4 regions of the Marinagarivorans cellulosilyticus genome follow, and region 2 is predicted to be linked to each of the others. Evidence: predicted binding sites of a transcription regulator. Region 2 holds the regulator's gene; each other region holds the start of a gene.

Region 1 (4,610 bases), 2.2 Mb from region 2:
GGAAGAAGAAGGCGTACAACCGGCAGAGCAAACACTCGCATTAGGCTCTGGCTCGTGCCGTGATTGCGCAAGCTTATTTATGGCCGCAGCAAAAGCTTTGGGTTTTGCTGCACGCTTTGTCAGTGGTTATATTCATTCACATGCGGCTATAGCGCAATCGGGCTCTACCCATGCGTGGGCAGAAGTTTTTATTCCAGGTGCTGGTTGGAAAGGTTTTGACCCCACCATAGGTGATATGGTGGGCGCAGACCATATTGCCGTAGCCGTAGCACGCTTACCCGAATCGGTTCCGCCAGTAGCAGGAAATTTTTTTGGCAATCCAGGCTCAAAAATGGATGTCGACGTCTGGGTTACCGAAATAGAATAATTGCCCCATATTTGCTTTATGGCGCCCTAACATTCACAACGTAAAGTTTTGTAAAGTACTGAACTGGCGGTTAATAACAGAATCCTTATAGCCCTTAAACAATTAAGACCGAATAATTTTAGGATTCTTTATGGATAACACTTTTCGCCTTAGCGGAGCCATTATCGCTAGCACTTACCTGCTTACCGCTTGCACGAGTACCCCCAGCCCCATTAACGAGCATTTTAGCAGCCATATTTTTTGCCAACGATAATAAGCAATTCACTTATAGTTTACAGTACCCTCGCCAAAGCGATAAAAGTGAAAAAGGAAATGGACTAAAACAGAAAAGGCCGTCACCCCGCAGAGCTGAAGGTAACGAATTAGCCACAGAGGCCGATCGCCAAAAATTCCCGAATGCGCGCACTGGCGCAATACGCGAAAGCACCTTTCCGGCTTTTATTGCATTACCAAAAACCGAAACACAAGCCCCTAAAACGATTGTAAAACCTTAGCAATAGCCATTTAGGCCCTTAAGGCTGGCTCTAGATTTTTATTAGTACCCTATTTTGTTAGTACTATATTTTCGTGAGTACTACAGCCGTACCGTATACGAGAATTTCAGACATACCCTGAGATATAGCACTGGTTGTAAAACGAATATTGATTACGGCGTTTGCACCTTTGCCTTCAGCCTCTTTAGCCATACGCTGTATCGCTTTATCCCGGGCGTCCGATAACATTTCGGTATAGCCGGCTATTTCACCACCAATCAATGTTTTAAGCCCAGCCATAATATCCCTACCCACATGCTTAGACTGAACAATACTACCATTCACCAAACCGATGGATTCGGTAACTTTATAACCGACAACGTCTGTCGTATTTGATAAAATCATTGCCTCTTTCTCCATAGTGTATTTTTTGGGTGTCTAAAATCATAAAGGGCATCTTTGAATTTTACTTCGGCGCTAACCTGAGGTCATCAAGGCGCATTAAAATTTCGGCTTTACGCGTTTTTGCTACCTCTAACCATGACAAGTTCTCCCTTGCTCCGATAATTGCATAAATTGAATTTAATCCCATACCCTTCATAGGCTTTATCTTTGCGTATAGATCATAAGGATCAATCGCCATAAAATCTTCGACTGAATGAATTTCAACTTCAGCTAATATCTCTTCACTTCGGGGGCCAAAGCCATTTAAGGGCATCTCTAAAAATGCACTTTTTCCGCGATAGCGGCTTACAGGTTTTCGCTCCTGCAAAACCTGTATTCGGTCCATCCATGGACATTAGCTCCGTCCTCGAGTCCTCACAAATTGGAGGATCAATTTGCACAGCTTGCTGCCCGCAGGGTGAAGCGCAAGGATGCGCTGAATGATTTACACCACGTAAACTGCGGCTCTCCGGGCGGTGCTTCCTTGCTCTCACACAAAAATTACTATTTTTAGAGATGCCCTTAAATCACGAAGCCTTTTGGGCGGCTTTGGGTAATCATTTTTCATGGTTATTAATGTGTCTCGGTTTCTAATAGTCGGCGAGCCGGCCTTGCTTACAATCAGCGACTTAAGCCTTTACTCTAAATAGGCACAATAAGAGGAATTAAGGCAATTCACTAGCCCCTGCCGCGAAAGCTTTCCATTGTACTGCTTTACTGCCAGTCCTATGACACAAATAACCGCCACCACTTTCTAAGTGCCAACTTGTGGCATTAACTGTTATTTATCCATGCTATTTATCCCATTCTTGAACTTCACCCACTAACCACTGCCGTAAATTGGAACAAGGCTTGCGTAGGGTCTACCATGGTGGTGTGTCGAGTGCTTTTTTGCTCTATTTAAGTATCACATAGCAAAATTAGTGCGCCGCACCGCGCCAAAACAGTGCTTCCGAATTTTTATTTTATTCGGTATTTGAAGGGAGGATCATGTCGGACTTCTGGCAAAAGACCATCTCATCGGCGCAAGTAATACGCCGAGAGCTACATCAATATCCCGAGCTTGGCTGGCAAGAAAATCGCACAGCTGAGCGTATTCGAGCGGAATTAACACAACTGGGAATTCCCTGGACGGTATGTGCGCAAACTGGCACCGTGGCCAAGTTAACACCGCGCAACATCACCAATAGTAATAACTCCAGCCACCCACGCATTGCCTTGCGTGGCGACATCGACGCTCTGCCCATTGACGAAAAAACCGGTAAAGTCTATCAATCACAACACACCGGTTGCATGCATGCCTGTGGCCACGATGGCCATACCGCCACCCTGCTAGCAACGGCCAAATGGTTAAAATATTGTGAGGATCAATTACCCGCGCCTGTTACGTTAATTTTTCAGCCGGCAGAAGAAGGCGGCCACGGCGCCAAAAAAATGATCGAAGATGGCGCATTGAAAGGTGTGGATCAAATATTTGGTTGGCACAATTGGCCCGCTATAGATTTTGGCAAAATGCTTTGCCCCGATGGCATAGTAATGTGCGGCAACGGCACCTTTACACTCACAGTCAACGGCCGTGGTGGCCACGCCAGCCAACCAGAGCTATGCCGCGACCCCGTACTTGCGGCCAGCGCTATTACCATGGCTTTACAACAAATTATTAGCCGCAGGCTGCCGCCGCAAAAAGCCGCAGTGGTTAGCGTAACCTCTATAGAGGCACCCAGCGCCGCTACGGTTATTCCACAACAGGCCATTATTGGCGGCAGCATTCGCATCCCCGATCAAAGCACCCGCGAACAAATTAACGAATGGATTACTGATATCGCCGTGAGTACCGCCCGCACTTACGGGGTAGAGTGCGAAGTCAATATTCAACCCCGCTATGGCGCCACCATTAACCACGCCGCCCAAGCGCTGCAAATGCGCCAACTTTGGCAGCAACTGCATACGCCACCGAACAACTGCGATTTGCCACAAAATACTGATGCCCTAGAGCAAAACCTGCCTGCACCGATTATGGCATCGGAAGACTTCAGTTATTACTTGCAGCAAATTCCAGGCGCATTTGCGCTAATTGGGGCCGACGATGGCCCCGACCATCAAGCACCTTGCCACAGCCCGCACTACGACTTTAACGACCGTTTAATCGAAAAAGTTACGCGCCTGTTCGCACAGTTAGCCGGTGCGCCGGCGCCCAATAGCCTCACCCATTCAAACCACAACAGCATCAATACACTCAGTTAACACTGGCACTGCAAAAAGGGCGCGGCACCTGTTTAGTCACGCCTTATTTTTTACACAACGAGGAGACAAGTATGAGCATATTCGAGCAACGAGAATCCGATATTAGAGCCTATTGTCGCGTCTACCCGGTGGTGTTTGATAAAGCCATTAACGCGCGCCAAACCGACGAAGACGGCAAGGAATATATCGATTTTTTTGCAGGCGCAGGCGTGCTGAACTTTGGCCATAACAACCCGCGCATGAAAACCGCCATGATTAACTATCTGCAAAACGATGGTGTTTTACACAGTTTAGATATGCACACCACCGCTAAGCGGGCCTTTATGGAGCGCTTTGTAACAACCATTCTCGAACCGCGCAACATGCCCCACAAACTGCAATTTATGGGGCCAACCGGCACCAATGCGGTAGAGGCTGCTTTAAAATTAGCGCGCAGGGCCACCGGCCGCAGTGACATTGTGGCTTTTACCAAAGGCTTTCACGGTATGACCTTAGGCTCGCTTGCGTGCACCGCCAACCAATACTTTCGCGGCGCGGCGGGCATTCCGTTGCTGCATGTAGAGCATCAACCTTTTGGCTGTGAAAAACCCTGTAGTGGCTGCGAAATGGGCTGCGGTGTAGCCAATATAGAAGCACTGCGCGGGCAATATAGCGATGCCTCCAGTGGTATTAGCCCACCAGCGGCATTCTTAGTGGAAACCATTCAAGCCGAAGGCGGCGTGAACGTTGCCCATAAAGCGTGGCTAACGGCGTTAGCCCAGCTAGCGAAAGACTTTGGCAGTTTACTGATTATCGACGATGTCCAAGTAGGCATTGGCCGCACGGGTTCATTCTTTAGTTTTGACGATTACGGCATAGACCCGGACATTGTGTGCCTAGCCAAAGGCATTGGCGGCATGGGCACCCCTATGGCGGTAAACCTGGTAAAACCCGAGATTGATCAACACTGGTCACCTGGCGAGCACACCGGCACCTTCCGCGGCCAGTCGTTATCGTTTGTGGCTGGTGCCGAAATGCTCAGTTACTTTGAAGACGACAGCTTTATGGACGAGGTAAAAGCCAAAGCCAAAGTGATGGCTGGC
Region 2 (4,610 bases):
AAATACCAAGCTGTTATCGAATTTTATACAGGTTCTGCCGAGTGAAAAACTGGGTTTATATTTCGCTAATTTGCGTAATTACGATGACAGTCGTTTTGCTATGGGACAGCCGCCCTGAGCTACTGAACCCGCTCGCAAAAGTCGAATCCCCGTTTGAACGGTTTCCTTATGCCGTGCTACACGATGCGCGTACCAGCCACTTTGACGAAAACGGCCAGCTCAGTTACGAATTTGATGCCGTTACGCTCAAACACTTCCGCGCCGATACCCAAAACACGTCAGATGAAGATTACATGCTGATTACTGCACCTAAATTGACGCTCTACGGCGAACCCGAGCCTTGGTTTGTCACCGCTAAACAAGGCAAAGTGATGGCGCACGGAGAAAAGCTTATTTTGTGGGATGACGTGGAAGTTTGGCAAACCGAAAAAGATGCGGCAACCATCACGACAAAACTCAGCACCGAAAGTATTGATATTTTCCCACACCAAAAACGCATCAGCACCGATGCGCATGTACATATCGAAAGCTCAAACGGCACTATTGATGCCGACGGCTTAGAGGTCGATATGATCACCCAACGCATCAAGTTACTGGCCAACGTGCGAGGACAGCATGAACCTATTCAGTAAAATGGTTGCCGCTACACTACTGTGTGTCGGCGCCAATGCCGTCGCCCTGCAAAGCGACCGCAGCCAACCCATTACCATCGACGCAGACAGCGCCGAGCGCGACGAGCTAGCCGGCACAACCACCTACTCCGGCAAGGTTGAAATGGCACAAGGCTCGATGCGTATTAACGCCGACGAAATTGTGATTTACAACACCAAAGATAAAGTCACCAAAATTATTGCCAAAGGCAAGCCTGCCGCCTACCAACAAAAGCCCAGCGATAAAGCCGGCAAGGTAGTCGCTAAGGCCAACATATTGGAATACCGCATCGACCAAGAAACCTTACGGCTATTAGAAGGTGCATCCCTTCAGCAAGAAGGGACTAGCTTGTCGGGAACAACGATTGAATACGATGTGCGCAAGTCTGTTGTGAAAGCGGATAGCAACAATAAAGATAGCGGCCGCGTACGCATGGTTATTCCTCCCAAAGCACTGCGCAGCGAACTGCCCGATAGTGAAGTTAACGATCCGAAAAGCAATCAGACCAACCCAGAAAACGCCACGCAAGGCCAGCTAGACGACAAGCGCGAAACGCCAAATATGCCAACCACACCCGACCAAAGCGCAGTAACAGGAATCGATAATGGCCACTCTTGAGGCAAAAAACCTCGCCAAAAGCTATGGCGCCCGAAAAATCGTTTTAGATGTTTCCATGAGTGTAGACACCCACCAAATTGTCGGCTTGCTCGGCCCCAATGGCGCGGGTAAAACAACCTGTTTTTACATGATTGCCGGCATAGTGCGCGCCGACCATGGGCAAGTGTTTATCGATGGTAAAGACGTTAGCCGCAAGCCCATGCACGAGCGCGCAAGATTGGGCTTAGGCTACCTACCACAAGAGGCCTCCGTTTTTAGGAAGCTGACCGTCACCGAAAACCTGCTAGCTATTTTAGAAACCCGCAAAGACCTCAAGCGCAAAGACCGCATTGCAGAAGCCAATAAACTCTTAGAAGAGTTCCATATTACCCACATCAAAGACAGCCTCGGCATGGCCCTGTCCGGTGGAGAGCGCCGCCGCGTTGAAATCGCCCGCTCTTTAGCGGCCGACCCAAAATTTATTTTGCTCGATGAACCTTTTGCCGGAGTAGACCCTATTTCGGTTTCCGACATTAAGCATATTGTTTCGCACCTTCGGGACCGAGGTATAGGCGTGCTAATTACCGATCACAACGTTCGCGAAACACTGGATATTTGCGAACAAGCCTACATCGTAGGTGAAGGCCACATTATTGCTTCCGGGTCGCCGGATACGGTCTTGGAAAACGAGAAAGTCAAGGAAGTCTACCTTGGGCAAGACTTCAAGCTTTAAGTCAATATTCATTAGACGATTTGAGCGCTAGCACGCAACCATTAGATTTTTTCGATATGGCCTAAAGTTTGCTTTTACAGGCCATTGCAGTACATCGCAGGGATGACTACAATCACTTTAAGACGCTCTCAATTTGTGCAGAGCAAAAAACTTGATGGATTTATTCTTCGATGAAGCACTCTTTGCAACTCAAACTCGGCACTCAGCTGACCATGACGCCTCAGTTGCAGCAGGCAATACGCCTATTGCAACTTTCGACTCTCGATCTGCAAAACGAAATTCAAGAAGCTCTTGAAAATAACCCGATGCTAGAAGTCACTGAAGACAGTGGTGCTAGCGATAGCAGCGGCGATGCCGAACGCGCAAGCAATGCGCAATCAGAATTACCCGCCGATAGCGAGACGCCTGTAAAAGCTGCCGAAACAAGTCCAGAAAATACCAATGATGCCAACGAGCCTGCCGCCAGCGACGATTGGAGCGAAAATATCCCCACAGATTTAGCGGTTGATACCAGCTGGGACGACATCTACCAAAGCGGCTCGAGTGGCAGCGGCCTATCGCGCCCCGAAAACGAAGATTTCGATTACGACTCGCGCAACGCCAGCGCCGAAACCTTACAAGACCACCTGATGTGGCAACTAAACCTCACGCCCATGAGCGATACCGACCGCGAGATTGCAACCGCGATTATTGATGCAGTCGAACCTTCTGGCATGCTAAGCCAAACCTTGGACGACATCTTCGAGGGCATGCAGAAAGTCTTCCCCGACCTTGAAGACGACGAAGTCGCCGCCGTATTGCGCCGCGTACAGCAGTTTGACCCACCAGGGGTTGCCAGCCGTAACATTAGCGAATGCCTGTACCTACAACTGTTACAACTACCGGAATCCACCCCCGGCTTTGCCACAGCCAAAGCGCTCGTCGCCGATTACCTGCCGCTACTCGGCAGCCGCGACTTCAAACAATTAATGCGCAAGCTCAAAGTCAAAGAACCCGAGCTTCAAGCCGCTATTGCTTTAATTCAAAGCTTAAACCCCAAACCCGGCGACGCCATCAGCGAATCAAGCACTGAATATGTCGTACCCGATGTATTTGTTACAAAGGCTAATAACCGCTGGCAAGTGCAACTTAACCCAGACATTGCGCCAAAATTAAAAATCAACTCTGATTACGCCTCACTGGTTAAGCGTGCCGATAGCAGCAGCGACAACACCTATTTAAAAGACAACCTACAAGAAGCGCGCTGGTTTTTAAAAAGCCTACAAAGCCGCAACGAAACACTGCTTAAGGTTGCCACTTGTATTGTCGAACGCCAGCAGGGCTTCTTGGAGCATGGTGCCGAAGGCATGAAGCCAATGGTTTTGCATGACGTTGCCGAAATGGTCGAAATGCATGAATCGACAATTTCACGCGTAACAACACAAAAATACATGCACACTCCGCAAGGTATTTTCGAGCTTAAATACTTTTTTTCCAGCCACGTGGCAACCGAATCCGGCGGCGAGTGCTCATCTACAGCCATTCGCGCCATTATTAAAAAATTAGTCGCTGCCGAAAATACCCGAAAACCCTTAAGCGACTCTAAAATTACAGAATTACTGGCCGATCAAGGTATTAAGGTTGCGCGACGAACCATTGCAAAATACCGAGAATCATTACAAATTCCACCCTCGAACGAGCGCAAGCAACTTGTATAATAGTTGGCTTTAAGTGCTATAAGGCTGAGTTATCTATGCCACTAGAGAAAATGCTATCGGCGAACCGTGTACTGTGCGGCACCGAATGTACCAGTAAAAAGCGCGCCCTTGAGGCGCTGGCTGAATTAATATCCAGCAGTGTACCTGCGTTAAAAGCAGATGATTTGTTCCAACAATTAATTACACGAGAAAGGCTTGGCTCGACCGGCATTGGCGAGGGTATTGCCATCCCTCATTGCCGTTTTCCAACCGGTGGCGTTTCTATTTGTGCCGTAATGACGCTCAATAACGCCATTGATTTCGACTCGGTAGATAACACACCGGTTGATTTGATCTTTGCCATGCTAGTCCCAGAGGACGCAGACAACGATCATTTACAAAATTTAGCTGCGCTGGCTGAGGCACTGCAAGGCACCGATTACGCAAAAACATTACGCGGTGCCGGTAGCAATAATGCCCTATACACTGCAGCCGTCGCGCCATTCAAAGAAAGTTAAAAGAACGGCTATAGGGCACCTGAAGGTCATAATTGTACTCTACACTGTGAAGCAAAAAATTAATTGACCAACCGTGGCGCCAGACTATTTTCATGTTTACCATTATTTCACGAGGAGGTTACCATGCAGTTTGTTGTTGTTAGCGGGCGCTCTGGCTCAGGCAAATCAACGGCTTTACAGCTTTTGGAAGATTGCGGCTATACCTGTATCGACAACCTGCCAGTGAGCTTACTACCCGCATTAATCACTCAAATGAAAAGCGTGGATAACGGTAAATTGTTTTTAGCCGTAGGTATTGATGCCCGCAATATTGGTGGAGATTTAAGCCGATACCCAAGCATTATCCAGGCCTGCCAGCTCGAGGCCTCACAATTTACCACCATCTTCCTAGACGCCAGCAATACCGTATTACTTAAACGCTTTAGCGAAACACGA
Region 3 (4,610 bases), 2.1 Mb from region 2:
TTATCGCGGACAACCTTGCCTGGTATTTCGGCTTTAGTGGATCCTGACACGGGAGATTTAACGATTTCATCAAGTGTTGGCGATAATTTACAAATTAGTATTGATAGCTTGGATGATGGCGATAGTGTGGAAGTGCTGGGTAATCCAAATGCACCCGGGGCCATACTTGAAGTGGATGATGACGGCGTGTTGAATAATCCGTCGGCACTACCATCGGATGCAAATTCTGTTGTTGTTGGCGGTAGTATTGATATCGTTTTAGATGAAGGGTATTCGGTTGCCAATGCAGTGCCCCCTTCGGTAGGTTTATTTGGGCCTTTAACGAGTCAAGCTTTTTCAGATGTGGTTCTGAATGATTTCGATCCGGCCGATCAAGACACTTATAATTGGGAAACACAATTAACTATTTTTGATAGCTTGGGTAATTCTCATGTTGTTACGCAATATTATGTGCGTCAGGAGTACGATGTAGCTGATCCCGCCACGGCGCCAAACCATTGGCAAATGTTTGTTCGCATAGATGGTGAGGATGTTGGCGATCCAGATACCTCCTTACCACCGCCGGAAAATACTTTGCCTACGCGTGCAGGCTACGACGTATATTTTAATGATGACGGTTCTTTAAATCGCTTGTTAACAGAAGATATACTTATTTCGAACTGGACGCCAAAGGATGTCAATGGTGAGCCTAATGGCGCTATGGGGCCGACGAATGTATTAAATGGTGGGTCTACATTAATTCCTGATCCACCAACGAGCTCTAATTTTGTAATTAATCTTGAAGGTACAACGCAGTTTAGCAGTGATTTTTCCGTTAACGATGTTGACCAAAGTGGTTTTACTACAGGCCGTTTGTCTGGCCTAAATATTGGTGACGACGGCGTTATTTTTGCTCGCTTTACCAACGGCGAATCTCAGGTGTTGGGGCAAGTGGCGCTAGCTGATTTTGCCAACATGGAAGGGTTGCAACCTGCAGGCGATACGATGTGGGCAGAAAATTATGAATCAGGTGCCCCTAATATTGGCGGCCCCCAAAGCGGTGCTTTAGGGGCTATTCAATCCGGTGCTTTAGAAGAATCTAACGTGGATTTATCGGAAGAGTTGGTGAACCTAATTATTGCGCAACGCAATTTTCAGGCAAGTGCTAAAACAATTGAAACGGCCGATGCCGTGACGCAAACGATTATTAATTTACGATAGTTTTTCTTTAACATTTATTATTTACCACTATTTAAACGGGGCCTTTTGGCCCCGTTTTTTGTTGGCACTGGCCTTGCATTTCAACTATTGAATAGAATTTAAACAGCAAATAGTTGACGCGGGTGAATAATGGATAAAGCGCTTTATATAGCAATGACTGGTGCCAAGCATAATATGCTGGCACAAACCGCACATGCAAATAATTTAGCTAACGTCAATACAACGGCGTTTAAGTCTGATTTTGCCGCTGCGCGCAGTATGCCGGTATTTTATGGTGAAGGTTTACCTACACGGGCCTTCAGTATGACCGAACGACCCGCTACAAACCTTGCCCATGGTGCTTTACAGCAAACCGGTCGCGATCTTGATATTGCTATTGAAGGCGATGGTTTTTTAACGGTGCAAGCACCGACCGGAGAAGAAGCCTACACCCGTGCCGGCAACTTGTTTATTGATAGCGTAGGTATGTTGCGTACCGGCAACGGGTTGCCGGTAATCGGTAACGCGGGGCCCGTTGCCGTGCCGCCTAACTCTAAAGTCGAAATTGGTACCGATGGCACAATTTCCATTATTGCTGCTGGGCAGGGTGTCGACGCCCCAGCAGCAATCGATCGCATTAAATTAGTCAAGCCAGATCCCGGGACTTTAAGTAAATCTGAAGACGGTTTGTTTCGCCAATTGGATAACCCAGAGCCATTAGACCCCGACGGTGCTGTTAGTGTGATATCAGGTTTTTTAGAAGCCAGTAATGTAAGCGCTGTCAATGAATTAACCAGCATGTTAACGCTGGCACGGCAATACGAAATGCATGTGAAACTGATGGCAACAGCAAAAGAAAACTCAGAAAGCTCTGCACGTTTAATGCAGTTTAATAATTAATTCATTTTAGCCGACGTTATGTCGCTAATAGATTGGCCATTTTGGCATTGAGGTGATTTATGCACGCAGCATTGTATGTCAGTAAAACAGGGCTTTCGGCTCAAGATAAGCAGTTAACGACTGTTGCGAATAACTTGGCGAATGCGTCGACCATTGGTTTTAAACGTGATACCGCGGTATTTGAAGACTTGCTGTACCAAATTCAGCGTCAGCCAGGCGCCGATTCAACCGCTGATACTCAGTTGCCTACAGGTTTGCAGTTAGGGACGGGGGTGCGTGTTGTTGCAACGCAAAAACAATTTACCGAAGGTAGCTTACAGGTTACCGATCAAGCGCTAGATGTTGCAGTCGATGGCCGCGGTTTTTTACAAATATTGCAGCCTTCCGGTGAAATTGCCTATACCCGCGACGGCCAATTTCACTTAAATCGCGATGGTCAGTTAGTGAATGCCGGTGGTTTATTGCTAGAGCCCAATATTACTATTCCAGAAGGCGCAAATAACGTCACTATTGGTACTGATGGCGTGGTTTCGGCCTCTATTCCCGGTAACCCCACACCGCAAAACATCGGCAATATTGATCTTGTTGATTTTATTAATCCCGCGGGCCTACAAGCTATCGGTAGTAATTTATTTGTTCAAACCGGCAGTAGTGGCGACCCCATTAATGGTGCGCCCGGACAGAATGGCATGGGCCAATTAATGCAAGGTATGCTGGAAAATTCCAATGTCGATATTGTACAAGAGATGGTCAATATGATTACCACGCAGCGGGCCTATGAAATGAATTCCAAAGTGGTATCAACAGCTGATCAAATGCTGCAGTTTATTACACAGAATGTTTAATTTGAGTTATTTGGCATTGCAGGTGGTGAATATGAATTTAAAATATTTACGCATACCGTTAGCGGGCGCTTTAAGTGGTCTTGGCCTGTTACTGGTAGGCTGCGCGTCCCAGCCTACACCGCAGCCAGGCGATCCACATTTTGCACCGGTCGTTATGCCTTCTGTGCCGCCCGTACCTGCCACAAACGGCTCGCTATTTAGTGAGCGCTCAGCGATGCAGCTATTTTCCGATCAAAAGGCTAATCGCATTGGCGATTTGGTTACTGTGGTATTAAGCGAGCAAACGGTTTCAAATAAATCGGCCAATGTCGAGGTTTCGAAAGAGTCTGATATTTCGTTGCCGTCACCGACTGTTTTTGGCGCCCCTGTAACAATCGGAGGCAATACCTTAGCGACGAGTGTTTCTGCTGAGCGCGATTTTACCGGTGAAGCCGATGCTGCGCAAAGCAATAGTTTACGCGGCAATATTACCGTTACTGTGATGGATGTATGGCCAAACGGTACTTTGGTTATTCGTGGCGAAAAATGGATGACACTTAATCGCGGTGCCGAGCTTATTCGTATTAGCGGTTTAGTACGGCCAGACGATGTTTCCAGCGATAACGAAGTACTATCGACAAAAATTGCTAATGCGCAAATTACTTACACCGGTACAGGGGAATTGGCATCTTCGCAAACAATGGGTTTTATGAGCCGTTTCTTTAATAGCGGTTATTGGCCGTTCTGAGGTGATTATGTGGCAGCGTGGCTTATTATTTTTAGCGATTTTTATACACGCTTTCGGGTTTGTACCTTTAGTGTATGCCGATCGAATAAAAGATCTGGCTAGTATAGAGGGTGTGCGTGCTAACCAATTGATTGGCTATGGCCTTGTAGTAGGGCTTGACGGTTCTGGAGATAAAACAAATCAAGCGCCATTTACGACACAATCTTTTAATGCCATGTTAAAACAATTTGGCATTACTATTCCGCCGGGTACTCGCTTCCAGTTGAAAAATGTCGCCGCGGTTGCTGTACACGCAGAATTGCCGGCTTTTTCCAAGCCTGGACAAACTATTGATATTACAGTGTCCTCTATTGGCGATGCAAAAAGTTTACGCGGTGGCAGCTTATTAATGACGCCGCTTAAGGGGATTGACGGTAAAATCTATGCGATAGCGCAAGGCAACTTGGTGGTTGGTGGCTTTGGCGCCGAGGGGCGAGATGGTTCTAAAGTGACAGTGAATATTCCCAGCGTTGGGCGTATTCCCAATGGTGCTTTAGTCGAGCGTTCAGCGCCCAATACATTTGCGGAAAAAGAAACTATTGTTTTCAATTTACATACCCCCGATTTTACAACCGCTAAAAGGTTAGCCAAAAGTATCAATAACCTCGTTGGCCCAGATACGGCTAAACCGTTAGATGCCGTGTCTATTTCTGTACAGGCACCAAGGGATACAGGGCATCGGGTAGATTACTTATCGTTGTTAGAAAATATCGAAATTGTACCGGCCGAGGCCGCCGCAAAAGTCATCATTAATTCGCGTACAGGTACCATTGTCGTCGGGCAGAATGTGCGTGTTTTCCCTGTTGCAATTACTCATGGTTCATTAACCGTCACGGTTGACGAAAGCTTAGCGGTGAGCCAGCCCAATGCCTTTGCCGATGGTGAAACAGCGGTAGTACCAGAAACCGATATTGATATAG
Region 4 (4,610 bases), 790 kb from region 2:
ATGGAGCTTATACGCGCCGGCGCAAAAGACTTTCTCGAAAAACCCGTATCTGCCGATCGCCTGCGTACCACCGCGCGCAACTGCTTGGAAAACCACAACCTTAAAAGCACCGTTGCCAATATCCAAAAGACTTTAACACGCGACCATTACCATGGTTTTATTGGTGCTTGCTTACCTATTCAAGCGGTCTACAAAACTATTGATGCCGCCGCGCCCAGTAAAGCCACGGTGTTTATTACAGGCGAAAGCGGCACTGGCAAAGAGGTGTGTGCTGAAGCCATTCAACGCCAAAGCCCGCGCCATAACAAACCTTTTATTGCAATTAACTGCGGTGCTATACCTCGCGAGCTTATCGAAAGCGAATTATTTGGCCACGTGAAAGGCGCTTTTACCGGCGCCCATAACGAGCGCAAAGGCGCCGTGCTAGAAGCTAACGGCGGCACCCTATTTTTGGACGAAATTGGCGAAATGCCGCTGGATTTACAAACTAAATTATTACGCTTTTTACAAAACGGGACCGTGCAAAAAGTGGGCAGCAGTAAAGTTGAACACGTGGATGTTCGCGTTATTTGCGCCACCAATCGAGACCCGTTAGAAGAAGTACAAAACGGCAACTTCCGCGAAGACTTATACTACCGCTTAAATGTCTTACCCATAGAGCTACCCCCATTACGCGAACGCGACAAAGATATCACGCTGCTGGCAACACGCTTTTTAAGTAAGTTTGCATCAGAAGAAAACAAGCCATTCGAAGGAATATCAGACAACGTACAGCAGGTATTTTTGAACTACCCTTGGCCGGGCAATATCCGCCAACTGCAAAACGTAATGCGCAACATTGTGGTACTGCATAACGATACCACCGTACAACGCGAGCATTTACCGCCGCCACTTAACCACAATAAATGGCAAAGCACTGTTTCGGAAACCACACCAATAAGCCCCACCCCACAAGCTGCGGCCATACCTCCTGCTGAGCAACCCGCAGCAAGCGAAGCATTAGCACAGCCAGAGCAAGCACCTGCTACAGCCACAGCCATGCAAACAGCCAGCCCCACGCCCCCAATGGTTACACCCCATTACACGCCTGCGATTAGTTCAGACCAACCCCACCGCGTGCGCACCCTTGCCGAAGTCGAAAGAGAAGCCATTGAGATTGCGATTTCAGCGGCAAACGGCAACATCCCCAAAGCCGCGGCTTTACTGGATGTTAGCCCGTCGACGATTTACCGCAAAAAACAAAACTGGGAAAAATCGGCCTTGCAATAATCGCTTTAGCCCGCGCGCCAAAGGTGGCTCTAAATAAGTCACCAGTATTAGGCTGCACAGCAGCATAAAGGCAACCGTTAAGGTAATCGCTGTAGCCTCGCCAATAAATGGTATTAAAGTATCAATAATTTCTTTACCAGCCACGTTATGCAGCAAATACAAAGGGTAAGTGAGTGCACCCATTACCGGCAAAACACGCCGCCATATTAAAGGTTTAGCAATATCGGTACGCACTATTACCTGCTTATCACTCTGCGACCGAACAATACAATAAAAAATTGCAAAAAATGTAGCCACAGCGGCTACACAAATACAGCGCTGTAGTAGCGTGACATCAACAATAAAACTGCTTGCCACATCAAAACCTCGCCATAAGGCTAACAACAAACAAGCCGGCAGCATCATAGCCACAAACCAAGAATAACCACCGCGCTGCATTAAATAAAACAAAATGCCGGCAATAAAAAAAGGCGAATAAATCGGGCTAATAAACCAACCCATGAAAAACGGCTGACCGGTAAAAAGATGGACCAACGTTATGCATAGCCAAACCGTCAGCCACCAGCGGTAATGGTTAAAAACACCCAATACTAGCAATACAAATACGCAGGCGTAAAAGCGTAGTTCTGCATGTAGCGTCCAATACACGCCATCAATATTGGCAAAGCCTAGCACATCGTTAAACAACGTTAAGTTTGCCAATAGCTGTGCAAGCGTAGGAAACTTACCCGAGCTTAAAAACACCACTGCAACCGTAAAGGCAAGCCCACACCAATACGCCGGATACAAGCGCACCGCGCGCGCCACTAAAAACGCCCAAGGGCTTCGCTGCGCAGCCGAAACAGCAATCACGTAGCCACTAATCATAAAAAACAGTGGTACGCCTAAATAACCAAACTGCGTTATTGCCCCTAGCATGCCAAAGTCAGCCGCTTCCGGGCGATTAATATAGTGGTAAAGCACAACAGCTAAGGCGGCAACAAAGCGCAGCCCGTCCAATGCCAGTAGCCGCGCATTAACATTCACCGCTGGCGCCACACTAGCCACTAAAAGCGCGCCGCAGAATAGTCATCCAAACGGGGGGTATCGCGCATAAAGCTATCGTCCACGCGCTGCCAGGCCTCTGCGACACCGGTAAAAGGGGACAAGGGCTGTGCCATTTCTACCCCTAACTGCTTGCGGTAAAATGCAATTAGCTGCGACAAACCTTTATTCAACGAAATTGAAGTGGAACAATTTAGTTTTTCGGCCGCTTTTGCCGGGCAACCAACAGAGCCATAAATATCACCACTGCGCGAGGTTTTATGGTTTACAGCGACATGCGCATTGGCCAAACACATAATGCGCTGCGCTAAAGCATTAACCGTAACGCCCTCGCCACTGCAAATATTGAAAATATCAGGGATTCGGCTTGAATAGTCCATCGCGGCCATTAAAAATTTTACCGCATCGTCAACATGTACATAATCGCGCGATTGCTCACCGTCGCCATAGATGGTCATGCTTTTACCTTGTAGCGCATTCATTATAAATTGCGTTACCACATCGCGACTTTGGTATTCGTGCTCATACCGCTCGCCGTACACATTAAATAATCGCAAGCCAACGGTTTGCACACCTTCCATTAAGGAAGCAACTTTTGCGTGAATTTCTAACGCGCGCTTATCGGCCGCATAAGGCGTTAAAGGACAAGGCTCGGCGTACTCACTTAAGGGTAGCTCGGCATTATCGCCATATACAGCCGAAGACGAGACATATACCACCTTAGTTTTTGTTTTGGCCGCAGCAGAAAAAACATTAAAGCCTCCGGTTAAAGTTGCTTTTATATCTCTAAAATTATTTTTATCAAAGCCGTACTCAGACATATCAGCCAAATGAAAACAGCCATCAACATCCTGCATAAATTGCTCAACGGTTTTAGCATTACATACATCGCCAACATTAAGCTCCATGCAATCGGATGCACTAACAGGTATACCGTGAGACAAATTATCGAGCACGCGCACATAATGGCCCCGCTCTATAAGATGCGATACCAAACGCGACCCCAAATAGCCACAACCACCAGTTACTAAATAAATCGCCATAACACTATTCTCATTTTATTTGAAAGATACATGGCAATAGCAATTTAGATACCAAATAAAAATTTAAAAAACATTAACAACAAGAATAGACCTGCAGCCGTTGACTGCCGTGCACTGAAGTTACGCCACGGCAAAATGCTTGAGGTTTGAACATATAAAAGAGGACAAATAAAGCCAATTGCTTTCGCATTTTGAAATTGCAAATTGCGAATACAAACGCACCCACACTGCAAATTGCGGCAGGGCTTGAAGTATTACAATCGAGCAAACCCAGGCGCCATAAGGGCTACAGGGCACTATAGCCATTGTAATGCGCTTGGGCACAGCACTTGCAACACCCCTATTACATTGTGTTTTGTATTGCCAACTTAACAATAGGTGAGTCCATGTTCCGCAATATTGCTGTAAGCCCTTTAAAAAGCCTAACAACGCTGCTGTGCTATGGCCTTGCAAGTTCTGCATATGCAGCCCCTTTTAGCAGCTGCCCAAGCAAAGCCTTTTTGTTTCAAGGTAACCCTGTTGCTGCCTACGGCATTAATTTAGCAACCGGGAATTACACAATATTACAAAGCGATGCCGGTGTTGCAGGCAACATAAATGGCCTAGGCTTTAATGATACAGACCGCTACATTTATGGCTACAACACAACCCTTAAGCAAGTTATGCAAATAGGTAGCGATTTTAAAGCGCGAGCGATAAACGTTAATGGTTTACCCAGTAATACTACGTTTTATGTAGGTGATACTTATAACCACTATTACTATTTATACCGCAAGGGCACAGGCTTTTACCGTATTGATTTAAGCCCGCTCGATAACGACCCTAATGCGATATTAACCGCAGAAACAATCACAACATCTGCCAGTATTACACTCACCGATTTTGCCTTTCACCCCAACAACAATCACCTTTATGGGGTAGATAATAGAACTGGGATTTTATATGAGTTTGATACCAACAACGGAAGCGCTCGCGAAATGGGCGACACTGGCGTAACGGGTACTTTTGGCGCCGCCTATTTTGATGTCGACGGTTACTTGTACTTATCACGCAATAGCGATGGTTTTATCTATCGCATTGACCTAGCTTCTGTAGAAATAACCGAAATCATAGGGCCAACCGCCACCTTATTTGCCAACGGCCCCTACTCTAGCCAAAACGACGGCGCCCGCTGTGCGCAAGCCCCCATTATTGATGAGGACGAACCTGCGACTATCGACTTTGGCGATGCACCCGCCAGCTACGGCACACTGA

What was found. The regulator sigma-54, encoded in region 2, starts transcription at its own class of promoters, with help from an activator protein. The targets are predictions, from matches to a motif close to TGGCACANNNNTTGCNNT.
Region 1: the regulator sigma-54 is predicted to act here: its motif matches at 2,126-2,143, upstream of doeB2 (N(2)-acetyl-L-2,4-diaminobutanoate deacetylase DoeB2).
Region 3: the regulator sigma-54 is predicted to act here: its motif matches at 1,263-1,280, upstream of MARGE09_RS18240 (flagellar basal body rod protein FlgF).
Region 4: the regulator sigma-54 is predicted to act here: its motif matches at 3,675-3,692, upstream of MARGE09_RS12580 (LruC domain-containing protein).

What each region holds. Positions count from the first base shown of each region.
Region 1 is NZ_AP023086.1:163,146-167,755, reverse strand. It holds gene MARGE09_RS00665 (transglutaminase family protein) at 1-367, shown strand, start outside; gene MARGE09_RS21535 (hypothetical protein) at 498-620, shown strand; gene MARGE09_RS00660 (YbjQ family protein) at 925-1,245, opposite strand; gene MARGE09_RS00655 (TfoX/Sxy family DNA transformation protein) at 1,307-1,630, opposite strand; gene doeB2 (N(2)-acetyl-L-2,4-diaminobutanoate deacetylase DoeB2) at 2,275-3,528, shown strand; gene MARGE09_RS00645 (aspartate aminotransferase family protein) at 3,600-4,610, shown strand, end outside.
Region 2 is NZ_AP023086.1:2,343,724-2,348,333, reverse strand. It holds gene MARGE09_RS09255 (KdsC family phosphatase) at 1-45, shown strand, start outside; gene lptC (LPS export ABC transporter periplasmic protein LptC) at 42-632, shown strand; gene lptA (lipopolysaccharide transport periplasmic protein LptA) at 616-1,269, shown strand; gene lptB (LPS export ABC transporter ATP-binding protein) at 1,256-1,981, shown strand; gene MARGE09_RS09235 (RNA polymerase factor sigma-54) at 2,152-3,678, shown strand; gene MARGE09_RS09230 (PTS sugar transporter subunit IIA) at 3,714-4,175, shown strand; gene rapZ (RNase adapter RapZ) at 4,299-4,610, shown strand, end outside.
Region 3 is NZ_AP023086.1:4,449,338-4,453,947, reverse strand. It holds gene MARGE09_RS18245 (flagellar hook-basal body complex protein) at 1-1,200, shown strand, start outside; gene MARGE09_RS18240 (flagellar basal body rod protein FlgF) at 1,330-2,079, shown strand; gene flgG (flagellar basal-body rod protein FlgG) at 2,139-2,924, shown strand; gene flgH (flagellar basal body L-ring protein FlgH) at 2,956-3,651, shown strand; gene MARGE09_RS18225 (flagellar basal body P-ring protein FlgI) at 3,659-4,610, shown strand, end outside.
Region 4 is NZ_AP023086.1:3,137,469-3,142,078, reverse strand. It holds gene MARGE09_RS12595 (sigma-54-dependent transcriptional regulator) at 1-1,269, shown strand, start outside; gene MARGE09_RS12590 (acyltransferase family protein) at 1,201-2,316, opposite strand; gene MARGE09_RS12585 (NAD-dependent epimerase/dehydratase family protein) at 2,316-3,356, opposite strand; gene MARGE09_RS12580 (LruC domain-containing protein) at 3,743-4,610, shown strand, end outside.